Regions from separate parts of the Nocardioides sp. YIM B13467 genome, predicted to be linked through region 1. Evidence: riboswitches for the same ligand, from Rfam matches in the RefSeq annotation. Region 1 holds a riboswitch; the other holds the start of a gene.
The links. Region 1 has a riboswitch for cobalamin ahead of ACFX43_RS15395 (FecCD family ABC transporter permease). Riboswitches for the same ligand answer to the same signal wherever they lie in the genome.

Region 1 (7,809 bases):
GGTCCTCGCCCACGATCTCGAGCTCGTCAACCCGGTCCTCGGGGTAGGCGAGCTCGAGCAGCTGCTGGTCGCGGGCCAGACCGGTGACGGCGACGAGCTCCTCGCGGGCACCGACAGCCAGGGCGATGGAGATGATCCCGCCGTCGTAGGCGTACAGCTCGGTCACCGGCTCGTCGACCGTGAGCTCCTCACCGCAGTTCTCGACGGTGATCGCGCCTTCCCCCGCCTCGTCGACGGCCGCCTTCTCCGCCCCGCAGGCCGTGAGGATCGTGGCGCCGAGCGCGAGCGCGGCGAGACAGACGAGGCCGGGGCGTACGGATCTGGTGATGAGCTGAGTCATGCCGATCGGTCCTTCCGAGGATGGATGAGTAGATGGGGCTGGTCCAGATCTGGATGCGGCACCTGGACGGATCCCACGCCGAAGTGGTGCTCGACGCGGATGGTGTCGAGGACCTCGGCAGGCGGGCCATAGGCCACGACCGTCGCCGGGCCACTCTGTGGATCGCCGGCGGGCTCGCTGCCCTGCGGCCGACCGAGGACCGCCAGCCGGTCGAAGGAGCGAAGCGCCAGATCGAGGTCGTGGATGGTCGCGACCAGGGTCTCGGCCCGGTCGGCGACACTTTCAAGCAGCCGCAGCTGCCAGGCGACGTCGAGATGGTTGGTGGGCTCGTCCAGGAGCATCACCGGGCACTCCTGGGCGAGGCCGCGGGCCATCACCGCCCGGCGCCGCTCGCCGCCGGAGAGCCGGTCGCACGGGTCGTCGATGCGGTCAGCGAGGCCGACGGCATCGAGAGCCGCCCGGACGATCTCGCGCTCCTGCCGACCGCCTCGGGACCAGGGCCGGGTGCGGGGCACCCGGCCCAGCGCCACCATCTCACCGACGAGCAGCTCGGCAGAGACGACCTCCTCCTGGGGGACGTACGCCATCCGGCGGGCGCGTTCACGCGAGCCGAGCCGGGCGGTCTCGTAGAGCCGGCCGGTCTCGTCGGCGAGATGGGCCCGCCCGGCGCTGGGCCGCAGCACCCCGGCGAGGATGCGCAGCAGGGTCGACTTGCCCACGCCGTTGACGCCGACGATGCCGAGGCGGGTGCCCACCGGCACGTCCAGATCGACATCGCGGAGCACCTCGCGCTCGCCCAGCCGGGCGGCGACCCCGCGCAGCCGCAGCGCGGCCGGCGACCCGCTCATCTGTCACCGCCGAACCGGTACTGACCGCGGCCGAGCAGCAGCAGGAAGAGCGGCGCGCCGACGACGCCGGTGACCACCCCGAGCGGGATCTCCTGGGGGCGGGCCACCACCCGGGCGAGCACGTCGACCCACAGCAGGAACAGCCCGCCCCCCAGGGCCGCGACCGGGAGCACCACCCGGTGCTGGGCGCCCACGAGCAGCCGGGCCGCGTGCGGCACGATCAGCCCGACGAACCCGATCCCACCGCTGACCGCGACCAGGACCCCGACCAGCACGGCCAGCGCGACGAACAGAGTCGTACGCAGCGCCGCGACGTCGACGCCGAGCGCCGCGGCGGTCTCGGGGCCGGCGGCCAGCGCGTCCAGCCAACGGTGGAGCGCCAGCATTCCGAGGCCCAGGACGAGACTGAGGACCGCGGGCAGCCACAGCTTCTCCCAGCTGGCGCCACCGACACTGCCGAGCATCCAGAACATCACCGAGTCCGCCGCGCGCGGATCATCGCTCATGAAGACCAGGAACGAGGCGATCGCGGAGAGCCCCGAGGAGAGCACGACACCCGAGAGCACCAACCGGATCGGAGTCAACCCGCCCTGCGCGGTGGCCACCAGCCACACCAGCATGGCCGAGCCGACCGCCCCCAGCAGCGCGCCGCCGGAGACCGCATAGATGCCGAGGCCGCCCAGCGCCCCGGTGGTGATCGCCGCCGTCGCTCCCACCGAGGCGCCCGAGCTGATCCCGAGGAGGAACGGGTCGGCGAGCGGGTTACGGACCAGGGTCTGCATGCCCGCACCGGCGACGGCCAGGCCGGCGCCTACGGCGAGCGCCATCAGCGCCCTGGGGACGCGCAGCTCCCACACGATCACGTCCCACTTCCCCGGGGCGTCGCCCTGGAGCCGGTCGCCGACCGCCGCGATGACCTCACCGATCGGTATCCGCTCGGACCCGAAGGCCAGGGACGCGACGGCGCTGAGCGCCGAGGCGAGCAGCAGCCCAGCCACCAGCGGCACGAACGGGACTCGTCGTCTCCGGTCACGGCCACGGCGCGGGCTCAGGGTCTCGCGGGACGGCGTTTCCACGGCGGTCGGCCTCTCAGGTCCTCGGGACCCTGGTCGCGAGGGCCGTGACGTACATCTGAGCCGACAGGTTTTCGGACTCGGGTTCACCCGGTGACGCCGCCTTCCCAGGGACCCGGTCCCCAGTGGCTGCCTAGCGTCACCGTCGCCCTCACCGCTGCGCGCCAGTCCCGGATTCACACCGGAGTTCCCTGGCATCCATCAGGATGCGTTCGACTCGGCGCAGAGGCTAGCACGGGCCGCAGGTACGGCGTCGGGGAAGTTTCCGGCGACACGGCGGAACACAAGATCTAGGAAGTTGCATTGGTGTAATTCCCGCATATAGTGGTCCTCGCAGCTGGTTCTCCCACCTCGGCGACGGGGCGGGAGAGGCAAGAGGGAACCCGGTGTGAGTCCGGGACTGCCCCGCAGCGGTGAGTGGGAACGACCGCCGTCACGAAGCACTGGGAGCAAGCCGGCTCCTGGGAAGCGACGGCCACTAGGACCGAGCACGAGACGCCCACGAGTCCGAAGACCTGCCAGTGCCCACCTCATGGTGGGGTCCGCGACCTCGAGGGAAGGTCAGGGGATCGAGCGAGCACCACGTGACCGGGTCCGCCCGGCGCGCCGCCGCCGTCCTCCCTGCCCCGGCACGGATGCACGAGACATCCAGCGGGCCGCGGGGCCCGCGTGAGCAAGGGGGCATGGGGCTTGATCGACACCGAGGGTCTACCGATCCGCACCGAGAAGTCGGCGTACGTCTTCGACTATCCGATGGCCGAGGACCTGGCCAAGAAGCAGCGGAGCATCTTCTGGACCGCCGAGGAGATCCCGGTCGAGAACGACAAGCAGGACTTCCTGGTCAACATGACCGACGCCGAGCAGGCCGCGGTCAAGACGACGCTGAAGCTGTTCACCATCTACGAGCTGATCCTCGGCGGCGAGGTGTGGGGCGACCGGATCTTCCACGCGTTCCCGCGTCCGGAGGTCCAGATGATGGCCAACGCCTTCTCGTTCGCCGAGCTGAACATGCACGCGCCGTTCTACGCGAAGCTCAACAAGGTGCTGATGATCGACACCGAGGAGTTCTACGACTCCTACAAGAACGACCCGGTGCTGGCCGAGCGGATCCAGTTCGTGTGGGACGCGATCGCCGACGAGGACCTGCTCTACGCGCTGAGCGTCTTCACCCTGATGGAGAACTGCGTCCTCTACTCCAACTTCGCCTTCCTCAAGCACTTCCAGTCCGGCGGGAAGAACCTGCTGCAGAACGTGATCAGCGGCATCAACTTCTCCGCCCGCGACGAGAACCTGCACGCCACCGGAGGCGCCTGGCTGTTCAACACCACTCTCGACGAGTACGCCGCCACCGTCCCGGCCGACAAGTTCGAGGCCGAGCGCGACGACCTCTTCGCGAGGGTTCGCGGCGTCGCCGAGCACCTCTACGCCCACGAGGCCCGGATCGTGGAGATGCTCTTCGACCACGGGCCGATCGCCGGCATCGACCAGGCCGACTTGGAGACCTTCGTGAGGTCCCGCATCGACATGACCCTGGAGAACATGCGGATGGAGCCGCTGTTCAACGTCGGGGCCAACCCGATCGCCGAATGGTTCTACAACGGCATCAACGGCACCCAGTTCCACGACTTCTTCCAGGTCACCGGCAACGAATACAACCGCAACATCGGCGAGACGGAGTTCAGCTTCTAATGGGCAGCAACAGCAACTGGGAGGCGCTCTCCGCCGAGCGCAAGGCACTGCAGGCCGAAGGCATCGTGCCCGCCTTCATGACCACGGCGGGCTACGCCATGTTCAAGGCCAAGTACACCGTCGCCGACCAGAGCGTCCGGGAGCGCTACGAGACCATCGCCAGCACCGCCGGCGACCTCGCCGACGAGATGTACCCCCGCGAGGACGGCGTCTCCTGGACGGAGCGGTTCTTCGAGGCGATCTGGAACGGGTGGCTCTCCCCGTCGACACCGGTGCTGTCCAACCTCGGCACCGACCGGGGTCTGCCCGTCTCGTGCGAGGGGTCCTACGTCGAGGACTCGGTCTGGGGCTTCTACGAGACCCTCAAGGAGGCGGCGATCCTCTCCCAGAACGGGTTCGGGACCTCGGCGTACCTCGGTGACGTCCGGCCCCGCGGCGCGAAGTTCAGCGACAACGGCAAGGCCAACGGCGTGGTCCCGGTCTTCTGCAACTTCGTGGAGATGACCAACCAGATCAGCCAGGGCGCCACCCGCCGCGGCTCCTGGGCGGGCTACCTGCCGGTGGACCACCCGGACTTCTACGAGCTCGCCGATCTGATCTTCCGCGAGCCCGCCAACAAGAACGTCGGCTGGATCTTCAGCCAGGCGTTCATCGACCGGATGCTCGCCGGGGATCGCGACGCGCTCGAGCGCTACCAGCGAGTGCTGAAGATCCGGGTGGTGCTGGGCAAGGGCTACATCTGGAAGGTCGACACCGTCAACGCGGCGCAGACCGAGTCCTACCGCGCCAACGGGCTGGCCAACAAGGCCTCCAACCTGTGCTCGGAGATCACCCTGTTCAGCGACGAGGACCACTCCTACACCTGTGTGCTCTCCTCGCTGAACCTCTCGACCTACGACGAGTGGAAGGACCAGGACACGGCGTACGTCGCGACCGTCTTCCTCGACGCGGTCGCCGAGGCGTTCCTGCGCAAGGCCCGCACCATCCGCGGCCTGGAGCGGGCGGTGCGCTACACCGAGAAGGCCCGCAGCCTCGGGCTGGGCGTGATGGGCTACCACGACTACCTGCAGAAGCAGCGGGTGCCGTTCGAGTCGGACAAGGCGGCGGCGCTCAACAAGGACATCTTCGAGCGGATCTCGTCGCACGCCGACGCCGCGTCGCGGTGGATGGGCTCGGTCGCGGGCATCCCGGAGTGGTGCGTCGGACGGCGCAACTCCCACCTGATGGCCATCGCGCCGACGATGAGCACCGCGGTGATCGTCGGCGGCACCAGCCAGGGCATCGAGCCGTACGTCGCATGCGTCTGGAACCAGACCACCTCGGCCGGCGAGATGCCCCGGGCCAACCAGAACCTCGTCGAGGTCATGGAGGAGCGCGGGGTCTACGACCAGGCACACATCGACGACATCGTCGACCACGGCGGCTCGGTCCAGCACGTCGACTGGCTCGACGAGCACGAGAAGGACGTCTTCAAGACCGGCTACGAGATCGACCAGGAGATCCTGCTCGCCCGCGCGTCGGACCGGCAGGTCTACATCGACCAGGCCCAGTCGCTCAACCTGTTCTTCCAGGCCGACGCGACCCCGCAGTACATCAGCAAGATCCACAAGCTCGCCCTGCTCGACCCGAACATCAAGAGCCTGTACTACCTGCGCTCGCGGGCCGGCATCCAGGCCAGCAAGCAGACCCGCACTTCGAACTGACCACCTTCGACCGAGAGGCATGACCATGAACGAGACCCCGACCGCCACCGACGCCATCGACGACCTGACCTGGGACGACTGGAGCGATGCCGAGGTCTGTGCCATCGAGAACGGCCCTGACTGCGCGGCCTGCGAGGGATGAGCGAGCCGGCCGGGCGGCCGACGCTGACGGTCTGCCGCGGGTGCTGCTGTGGGACGGAGCGGAAGTCGCCCGGGGTGGACCACGCGGCCGTGCTCACGACGTTGAACGCAGCTGCTGGGGAGTCGGCGACCGTACGTGTCGCCGACTGCCTCGGCCCATGCGAGCGAGCCGACGTCGTGGTGGTCGGTCCCTCACCCGAGGGGCGGCAGCGCGGGGCGCGGCCGGTCTGGGTCGCCCGGGTCGGCACGGCGAGGGTGGCCGACGCACTGGCTCAGTGGACCCGCGCCGGCGGACCGGGCATCACTGAGGCACCGCCCGCGGTCCTGGCACGGGCCTTCCGTCACGGACGCTGAGTGATGACGGCGTACGCCGCCGCGACCAGAGCGGCGCCGATACCGACCCTGCGGGCGAGCGTGGTGGCGCTGACGACGTCGGCAGGGGCGGCATCGCGGCCGTCACCCATCACCGCGCGGTGCTCGATCCGGTTGCCGTAGTAGCGGTTCGTGCCGCCGAGGCGGATGTCGAGGGCGCCCGCGAAGGACGCCTCGACGACGCCGGCGTTCGGGCTCGGGTGCCGCGCGGCGTCGCGGCGCCAGGCCTCCCACGCCTGCCCGGCCCGCGACGGCGCGGCGGCCAGCGTGAGCAGGCCGGAGAGGCGCGAGCCGGGCAGGTTGAGCACGTCGTCGAGGCGGGCACTGGCCCAGCCGAAGCGCTCGTAGCGGTCGTTGTGGTGGCCGACCATCGCGTCCAGGGTGTTGGCGGCACGGTAGCCGAGCAGGCCGGGTACGCCCGCGACGGCTCCCCACACCAGCGGTGCGACCACGGCGTCGGAGGTGTTCTCGGCGACGCTCTCGACCACAGCCCGGGAGACCTCGGAGGCGTCGAGCTTCTCGGTGTCGCGGCCGACGAGGTGGGTCAGCCGCTGTCGCGCCGCCGGGAGGTCGGCGCGGTCGAGATGTTCGTGGACGGCCAGGGCCTCGCGCTCGAGTGAGCGGCCGCCCAGGACCGCCCAGGTCGCGGCCGCGGTCACCAGGGTCGTCCCGATCCGGCCTTGAGCGAGTCGCCCCGCGGCGGCGCCCAGGACGACCGCTCCGCCGACCAGCGTCGCTGTGTGGAGGACGCCTCGGGCCCGGTCGTCCGCGTACCAAGTGCGCTCCGCCTTCATCGCGACCGTCCCGAAACCGGCGACCGGGTGGAATCGCCGCGGGTCCCCGAGCAGGCGGTCCAGCGCGAAGCCGGCCAGGAGCCCGACCGCCCGCGGGTTCACGAGACTGCCCGGGTCTGGCGCAGCGCGGCCAGGAGCTGGTCGGTCGGGCCCTCGGGGCGTACCGCGATCCGCACCCAGTCCGGGCCGAGCCCGGGGAAGGTGTCGGCGCGGCGTACGGCGATGCCCTGCTCGCGCAGAGCCTCACGGACTCCGGCGCCCGGGCGGGCCAGGACGAAGGAGGCGGCCGAGGGGACGTACTCGATCTGCTGGTCCCGTAGGCCGGTCTCGAGATGGTCGCGCCAGGCGGTGATCCGCTCAGCGCGCTCACGGGCCTCGGCACTCGCCCGCTCGGTGGCGCAGGCGAGCATCGCGGTGGCCGCCGTGGCTGAGACCGACCACGGGGTACGTACCGCCTCCAGGTCGCTGATCGCGGCGGCGTCGCCGACGACGTAGCCGGCGCGTACGCCGGGGATCGACCAGTGCTTCGTCAGGCTCCGAATCACGAGCAGACCCTCGGTCCGCTCCGCGGTGAGGGTCTCGGGCTCGCCGGGAACCGCGTCCATGAACGCCTCGTCGACCACGACCAGCCGGCCGGGCCGGAGGAGGGCGCGGAGGGCCTCGGCCGGATGGAGCGCACCGGTCGGGTTGGTCGGGTTGCCGACGACGACCAGGTCCGCGTCCTCGGGCACCGTCGCCTGGTCGAGCGCGAACCCGTCCTCGGCACGGAGGCGCACCTCGGTGACGGTGTGTCCGGCCTGCTCGAGCGCCGCGTGGGGCTCGGTGAACTGGGGGTGGACGACGACCGGC
Region 2 (7,809 bases), 330 kb from region 1:
CGTCGCCGATCTGCTCGGCGATCAGGTCGACCTGGCTCTTGGCGATGCCGGCGGCGTCGGCCTGGCTGACGAAGACGTCGCGGAACTGCGGCTCGGTGTCGGAGTCCATCGTGACGACCTTGGTGCCGGCGTTGCGGGCCTCGTCGAGGGCGTCGCCGATGGCGGTCGGGTCGTTGGCCGAGACGACGAGCGCTCCGGCGCGCTGCTGGGTCGCGGTGTTGATGAAGCTGACCTGGGAGTCGGGGGTCGACTCGGTCGGGCCCACCTGCTCCCACGTGGTGCCGATCTCGTCGGCGGCCTTCTTGCCGCCCGTGTCGGAGGCGTCGAAGTAGGGGTTGCCGAGGTTCTTCGGGATGAAGGTGATGCTGCTGGTGTCGCCGCCACCCTCTCCATCGCTGCCGCTGTCGCTCCCGCCGCCGCAGGCGGACAGGGCGAGGCCGAGGGCCGCAACGATGGCGACGGCACTGCCTGCGCGTCGGAACTTGCTGGTCATGTCTCTCACTCCGATTTCTTTGAGGATGGTTCGTCCGAGCTGTGTTGCCGGCGATAGGTGCCGACGATGCGACCGGTCCAACCGAGAACGCTGGCCGCGATGACCGCTGCGATGAGAAGTACGCCGGTGATGATCTGGATGATGTTGGCGCTGAGTCCGTCCAGGCGCAGCGCGCTGCCGATCGTCCCGATCAGGACGACGCCGGCGATGACCCCGGGGATGGCCCCGCGACCGCCGAAGATCGAGACCCCGCCGAGCAGCACCGCGGCCACGACCTGGAGCTCCAGGCCGGTGGCGTTGTCACCACGTGCGCTGCCGTAGCGCAGCGTGAAGTAGATGCCCGCCAGCCCCGAGACCAGCCCGCTGAGCGTGAACAGGATCAGCTTCGTACGGTCGACGTTGACGCCGGAGAAGCGGGCCGCGTCCTTGCTGAGACCGGCCGCGAAGATGCCGCGCCCGAAGGGCGTGAAGTGCAGGATCACCGCGAAGATCAGGATCAGGACGACCAGCGGGATCGTCATCAGCGGGATCTGGGAGCCGCCGATCCGGGCCTGGACGAAGTCGCCCCAGGCGTCGGGCCAGTCGGTGATCGCAGTGGTGCCGAGCGCCCCGACCGCGATGCCGCGGAAGAGCGCCATGGTGCCGATCGTGACGGCCAGCGACGGCAGCCCGTAGCGGGTGACGAGCACCCCGTTGAGCGCTCCCGCGACCGCGCAGGCGAGCAGGGCGAGCACCATCGCGAGGGCCAGGGGGACGCCCTCGCGATGGAGCACCCCGAACAGGACGCTGGAGAGCCCGACGACGCTCGCGACCGACAGGTCGATCTCGCCGGTGATGATGATCAGCGTCATCGGCAGCGCGATCAGCAGGATCGGCGCGATGTCGAGGACCAGGAAGTAGACCGTGATCGGGTCGGAGAAGTTGAGGATCGCGATCGAGGCGTACAGCCACACGACCACGAGCAGGGCGATGATCGCCGAGTCCCTGGTCATCAGGGTGCGCTGCCACCACGGCTTGGCGTGGGCGGCGTACGTCCTCGTCGGTCCCTTCTCGGCAAGCAGACTCATGAATCTTCCCTCTCTGCGAGGAGCTTGTCGTGCTGACGGCGGGCGAAGTAGCGGTCCAGGACGATCGCGCCGATGATCAGCGCACCGACGACGGCCTGCTGCCAGAAGTCAGGGATGCCCAGGACCGGGAGCGCCCGGTTGATGGTGGTGAGGAGGTACGCCCCCAGGGCTGCTCCGAGGACGGTGCCGCTGCCACCGAAGATGGCCACGCCACCCACGACCGCGGCGCCGACGGCCTCGAGCTCGATGCCCTGGCCGACACCGGAGCTGATGGTGCCGTAGCGGGAGACGTACAGGATCCCGGCGAGGCCGGCGAGCGCGCCCGAGGTGGCGAACGCCTGCAGGACCCGGCGCTTGTCACGCAGCCCGTAGAGAGTGGCGGCGTCGGGGTCGGAGCCGATCGCGTAGAACTCGCGGCCGACGCGGGTCGAGCGCATCAGGTAGATCGCGACCGCCAGCAGCGCGAAAGAGATCCAGGCGAGGTTGGGGATGAAGAGGAACGATCCGGTGCCGAAGTCGAGCAGTCCGGGCGGGATGTCGGAGGCGTTGATCCGGTCGCTGCCGGCCCACTCGAGCATGATCCCGCGGTAGACGTAGAGCGTGCCGAGGGTGATGACCAGCGCCGGCACTTTGGCGAAGGCGACCAGCGCCCCGTTGATCAGGCCGAGCACGGCGCCCGCGGCGACCGCGATCAGGACGACCAGGATCACCGGGAGCCCGGTGTCGAGGAAGAGCCGCCCGGCCAGGTAGGCCGTGAGCCCGAGGGTCGAGCCGACGCTGAGGTCGACGTTGCGGGTGACGATCACCATCGCCTGGCCGATCGCCAGGCACACGAGGATCGCGGGGGTCAGGGTGAGGTCGCGCCAACCATCCGTGCTGAACAGGAAGTTGGGGTTCACCGCCGTGGTCACCACGAGCAGCGCGATGAAGGCGACGGCGATGCCGGTCTCGCGCTGCTTCAGGAGCCAGGTCAGCCGGCTGGCTGCTCGGTGGCGTGGCTGCGGCGCGGCCGGGGCAGGCGCGTCGAGCGTGGTGGTCATGATGCCTCGCTGACGTTCAGGGTGGTGGAGTGGTGGGCCGTCGCCGCGCGCATGACGGCCTCGGGGGTCGCCTCCGCGCGGCTCAGCTCGGCCGTCTGGTGACCCTCGCTGAGGACGATCACGCGGTCGGCCATACCGAGCACCTCGGGGAGCTCGGAGGAGATCATCAAGATCCCGAGACCCTCCTGGGCGAGGGTCGAGAGCAGGCGGTGGACCTCGGACTTGGTGCCGACGTCGATGCCTCGGGTGGGCTCGTCGATGATCAGCACCTTGGGCCGCGTCGAGAGCCACTTGGCCAGGACGACCTTCTGCTGGTTGCCGCCCGAGAGCGTGCCGGCCAGGGTGTCGAGCGTCGCGGCCTTGACCTCGAGCCGGGCAGCCCAGTCGGCGGCCGAGCGGTTCTCGATGCCGGTGCTGATCAGCCCGGTGCGGGCGAGCCGGCCGCTCGTCGGGAGGGTGATGTTGCGCGAGATCGGCGCCTCCAGGACGAGACCGTGCTGGCGGCGGTCCTCGGGGACGAACGCCAGCCCCATCTCGATCGCTCGTCTCGGGTCACCCGGCGGGACCGGCCGGCCCTCGAGGGTGACCTCGCCGCTCTCGTAGGGGTCGACGCCGAAGATCGCCTGCGCGACCTCGCTGCGCCCGGCACCGACGAGGCCGGCCAGGCCGACGATCTCGCCCTCGCGGACGGTGAGACTGATGTCCTGGAACAGGCCGGTGCGGGTGAGGCCCTTGACCTCGAGCAGGGGCTTGCCGACGGTGGCCTCGAGCTTCGGGTAGAGGTCGGAGACCTCGCGACCGACGAGCCGCTGGACGATCTCGTCCTCGGTGACCGCCGAGATGGGGTCGGTGGAGATGTAGGCGCCGTCGCGCATCACCGTGATCGTGTCGCAGAGCGCGAACACCTCGTCGAAGCGGTGCGAGATGAAGACGACGGCGCAGCCCTGGTCGCGCAGCGTGCGCGCCACGCTCATCAGCCGCTCGACCTCGTTGCCCGACAGGGCGGCGGTCGGCTCGTCCATGATCAGGACCTTGGCGTCGAGCGAGAGCGCCTTGGCGATCTCGATCAGCTGCTGGTCGGCGATCGAGAGGCCCTCGGTCGGACGGTCGGGCTCGATCGGGACACCCAGCCTGGCGAAGAGCTCGACGACCTCGGTGCGCATCGCGGCGCGGTCGATCTTGCCCCAGCGGTTGGTCGGCTGGCGTCCCATGAAGATGTTCTCGGTGACGGAGAGGTCGGGGAAGAGGGTCGGCTCCTGGTAGATGACCGCGACCCCGGCCTGCTTGGCGTCGGCGGTGTTGCGGAAGTCGACCTGTTCCCCGGAGAGCAGGTAGTCGCCGGCGTCGCGGCGGTAGAGCCCGGCGACGATCTTGACCAGGGTCGACTTCCCGGCACCGTTCTCCCCCACGAGCGCGTGGATGGATCCGGCCTCGACCCGGAGGCTTCCGGACCGGAGGGCGCGTACGGGGCCGAACGACTTGGCCACGTCCCGCAGCTCCAGTGCGGCGGGTGTGTCCGGCATGGGCAGCTCCTCGAATTGAAAGGTTTCAAGCCTGGTTTACGCTAGTGATGGCAATCACATACGTCAACACTCTGAGGCCGCTAATTTGAGCGAGATCCGGACTTTGTCATCAGACCGCGTCGGCGCCCGCCCGCATCCGGGCGGGAATCCCGCCGCGTCAGACGGCGTTCAGGGCCCCATGCATGCACTCTGGGTATGGGCACATCCGCACGCGTCATCACTCAACGGACGGCTGCGCGAGGTCGGCGTGAACGCGCTCGGCGCGGCCGGCTGGAGCGTCGACGAGATCGACCTCTATCGAGAAGGTTTCAATCCACTTCTGGTGGAGCGGGGCGAGGCCGACGTACGCCGCCACCAGGACCGGCTGCGGGAGGCCGATCTGCTCGTCGTGCAGTTCCCGCTGTGGTGGTACTCGGTGCCGGCCATCCTCAAGGGCTGGATCGACCGGGTCTTCGAGTCGGGGTTCGCCTTCGACGTACCGGATCCGGAGACCGGCAAGCCGCTCAAGTACGGCAAGGGCGGCCTGGTCGGCAAGCGCGCGCTGACGATCGTCACCGCCGGTGACCGCGCCGCGACCCTCGGTCCGCGCGGGATCAGCGGCGACATCGAGGACGTCCTGTGGCCGTTGCTGCACGGCACGTTCTGGTACACCGGGATGGACCCGCTGCGCCCGCACCTGATCACCGATACAGACACCATCGACGCCCAGGTCATGGCGCGGATCGAGGCCGACCTGAGCGTACGCCTCGAGGGCGTGATGACGGAGCCGCGGATCGACTACCGGCCGATGGCCGAGGAGCACTACGACCACACGATCAGGCTCCACGACTCGGTCTCGCCCGGAGAGGACGGGCTGAGCGCCCATCGCGAGGGCTGAGGTCGTCCCCCACGCGGGCGGGGCCGCCTGCTACGGTCTTCTGGCCAGCCGCTCGGGACGTAGTCCCGGCACGGGAACCCGGTGAGAGCCCGGGACTGACGCGCAGCGGTGTGGGTGACGGACGGGACACTGTGCCACTGGGCCCTCGGGCCTGGGAAGGCGTCTCGCGCCGGTCGATCCCGAGTCCGAAGACCTGCTGGCCCTGCAGCAGACCGCTGCCGGTCAGGACGGGCGACGCGCACCAGCCCGCGACCCGCTCGAGGACCGACGTGCACCCCTCCCGCACCATCCGAACGTTCACCGCGAGCACCGTCCTGGTGCTCTGCTCCGCGCTGGCCGGCTGCGCCGCCGACCAGCCCTCCGGCACACAGCAGGCAGCCGCCGACACCGCAGGCTACCCGCTCACCCTGACCAACTGCGGGCGCGAGATCACCATCGAAGCACCGCCCGAGCGCGTCGTCTCGCTCAACCAGGGCTCCACCGAGATCCTGCTCTCGCTCGGTCTCGCCGACCGGATGGTCGGCACCGCGACCTGGACCGACCCGGTGCTCGACTCGCTGGCCGCGGACAACGAGCAGGTGCCCCGGCTGGCCGAGAACGCGCCCTCCTACGAGCGCGTCCTGGAGGCCGAGCCGGACTTCGTCACGGCCTCCTTCATCAGCACGCTGGGCGAGGGCGGGGTGACCACACCCGAGGACCTGGAGAAGCTCGGCGTCGGCTCCTACCTCTCCCCCGCCGAGTGCCTCAAGGACAACGAGGGCGATGACGACGGCACCCGCCACGACCCCCTCGAGATCGACACGATCTTCCAGGAGATCACCGACCTGGCGCGGATCTTCGGCGTCCCCGAGCAGGGAGAGGAGCTCGTGGCCGACCTGTCGAAGAGGCTGGCGACCGCCCGGACCGAGGCACCGACCGGTGAGGTGAGCGCGATGTACTGGTTCGCCAACTCCGAGTCGCCCTATCTGGCCGGCTGCTGCGGCGGCCCGGGGATCATCGGCCGCACCCTCGGCATCGAGAACGTCTTCGACGACACCACCGACGAGTGGCCGCAGATCAACTGGGAGACCGTCGCCGAGCGCAACCCCGATGTCATCGTCCTCGGTGACCTGACCCGCAAGAGCCAGACCGCCGAGACCGCGCGCGCCAAGATCGACTACCTGAAGAGCAACCCGGTCACCGCCCGGATGGAGGCGGTCCAGAAGGATCGCTTCGTGACGCTGTCCGGTGCCGAGCTCAACCCCTCGATCCGCACCGTCTACGCGGTCGAGAACGTCGCGGACCAGCTGGCCGACCTCGACCTCCGCTGATGTCCGTACGCCTCCCCCGCGCCGGCGTCCTGCTGGTGGCGCCGCTGGTGGTGCTGGCCTCGGTCGCCGGCGCCATCACCGTGGGGCCTTCCGACCTGAGCGTCGCCGACGTCTACGGCGTCGTCGCCGACCGGACCGGGCTCGGGCTCTCCGACCTCACCCTGCTCCAGCAGAGCATCGTGTGGGACCTGCGGCTGCCGCGTACGTTGCTGGCGGGGATCTGCGGGGCCGGACTGGCGATCTGCGGCGTGATCCTGCAGTCGCTGCTGCGCAACCCGCTCGCCGACCCGTTCGTGCTCGGCATCTCCTCGGGAGCCTCCACCGGGGCGGTCGCGGTCGTCGTGCTCGGCGTCGGGTCGGGCGCGATCGGTCTCTCCACCGGGGCGTTCGCGGGTGCGCTCGTCTCGTTCGCACTCGTGCTGCTGCTGGCCTCGCTCGCCGGCGGCACCACCGACCGGCTCGTACTGGCCGGCATCGCCGCGACCCAGCTCTTCTCGGCACTCACGTCCTTCATCGTGTTCACCTCGGCCGACGCCGAGCAGACACGTGGGGTGCTCTTCTGGCTGCTCGGGTCGCTCTCCTCGGCGAGCTGGACCGACGTACTCGTCTGTGGGGTGATCGTGCTCGGCGGGCTGCTCTGCTGCATCGCGGGCGCCGGGTGGCTGGACGCGTTCGCGTTCGGCAACGACGCGGCCGCCTCGCTCGGCATCGACGTCACGCGCATCCGGGCCGTGCTCCTCGTGCTCACGGCGCTGATGACGGCCGTCATCGTCTCCACGTCCGGGGCGATCGGCTTCGTCGGGCTGGTCCTGCCCCACCTAGCCCGTGCGCTGGTCGGGGTCGGGCACCGCCTGCTGCTCCCGACCACCGCGCTGCTCGGCGCGATCTTCCTGATCTGGGTCGACACCGCCGCCCGGACCGTGATCGATCCCGAGGAGCTTCCGGTCGGAGTGGCGACCGCGCTGATCGGGGTGCCGGCCTTCGCGCTGGTGCTGCTGAGGGCCCGCCGATGAGCGAGCCTCAGCGAGCGACCCGTCAGCCCTTCATCGGGCCGCGTCCGTATTCTGGCGCCTGCGCTACGGAGGCGGCCCGATGACCGCGCTCGAGGCCGGCCGGGTCCACTGGGCTCCCCGTGGCCGGCTCGTCATCGACGAGGTGTCCCTGCAGGTCGAGGACGGCACCACCGTCGGGCTGCTGGGTCCCAACGGTTCCGGGAAGTCCTCGCTGATCCGGATCCTGGCCGGTCTCCGGCCGCCGGACTCCGGCGACGTACTGCTCGGCGGCAGCCCGCTCGCCGGCATGTCCCGGCGCCGGCTGGCGCGCCGACTCGCGGTCGTCGAGCAGGAGCCGGCGACCAGCCAGGACCTCCGCGTACGCGACGTCGTCGCGCTCGGTCGGATCCCGCACCGCCCGGCCTGGGCCCCCGACAGCGCCCACGACCGCGCCGTCATCGAGGAGGCCGCCACCCACGCCGGCATCGCCGACCGACTCGACCAGCG

Region 2: it holds a riboswitch for cobalamin, as region 1 does, so the genes downstream of both, ACFX43_RS16925 (ABC transporter substrate-binding protein) here and ACFX43_RS15395 (FecCD family ABC transporter permease) in region 1, are expected to answer to the same signal.

What each region holds. Positions count from the first base shown of each region.
Region 1 covers NZ_JBHZPJ010000046.1:1,720,122-1,727,930, forward strand. The annotation lists gene ACFX43_RS15385 (ABC transporter substrate-binding protein) at 1-340, opposite strand, end outside; gene ACFX43_RS15390 (ABC transporter ATP-binding protein) at 337-1,188, opposite strand; gene ACFX43_RS15395 (FecCD family ABC transporter permease) at 1,185-2,195, opposite strand; cobalamin riboswitch at 2,309-2,493, opposite strand; cobalamin riboswitch at 2,583-2,799, shown strand; gene ACFX43_RS15400 (ribonucleotide-diphosphate reductase subunit beta) at 2,931-3,950, shown strand; gene ACFX43_RS15405 (ribonucleotide reductase N-terminal alpha domain-containing protein) at 3,950-5,653, shown strand; gene ACFX43_RS15410 ((2Fe-2S) ferredoxin domain-containing protein) at 5,792-6,148, shown strand; gene ACFX43_RS15415 (cobalamin biosynthesis protein) at 6,136-7,062, opposite strand; gene ACFX43_RS15420 (cobyrinate a,c-diamide synthase) at 7,059-7,809, opposite strand, start outside.
Region 2 covers NZ_JBHZPJ010000046.1:2,053,666-2,061,474, reverse strand. The annotation lists gene rhaS (rhamnose ABC transporter substrate-binding protein) at 1-493, opposite strand, end outside; gene ACFX43_RS16945 (ABC transporter permease) at 499-1,560, opposite strand; gene ACFX43_RS16940 (ABC transporter permease) at 1,557-2,600, opposite strand; gene ACFX43_RS16935 (sugar ABC transporter ATP-binding protein) at 2,597-4,123, opposite strand; gene ACFX43_RS16930 (NAD(P)H-dependent oxidoreductase) at 4,302-5,000, shown strand; cobalamin riboswitch at 5,029-5,216, shown strand; gene ACFX43_RS16925 (ABC transporter substrate-binding protein) at 5,270-6,310, shown strand; gene ACFX43_RS16920 (FecCD family ABC transporter permease) at 6,310-7,323, shown strand; gene ACFX43_RS16915 (ABC transporter ATP-binding protein) at 7,403-7,809, shown strand, end outside.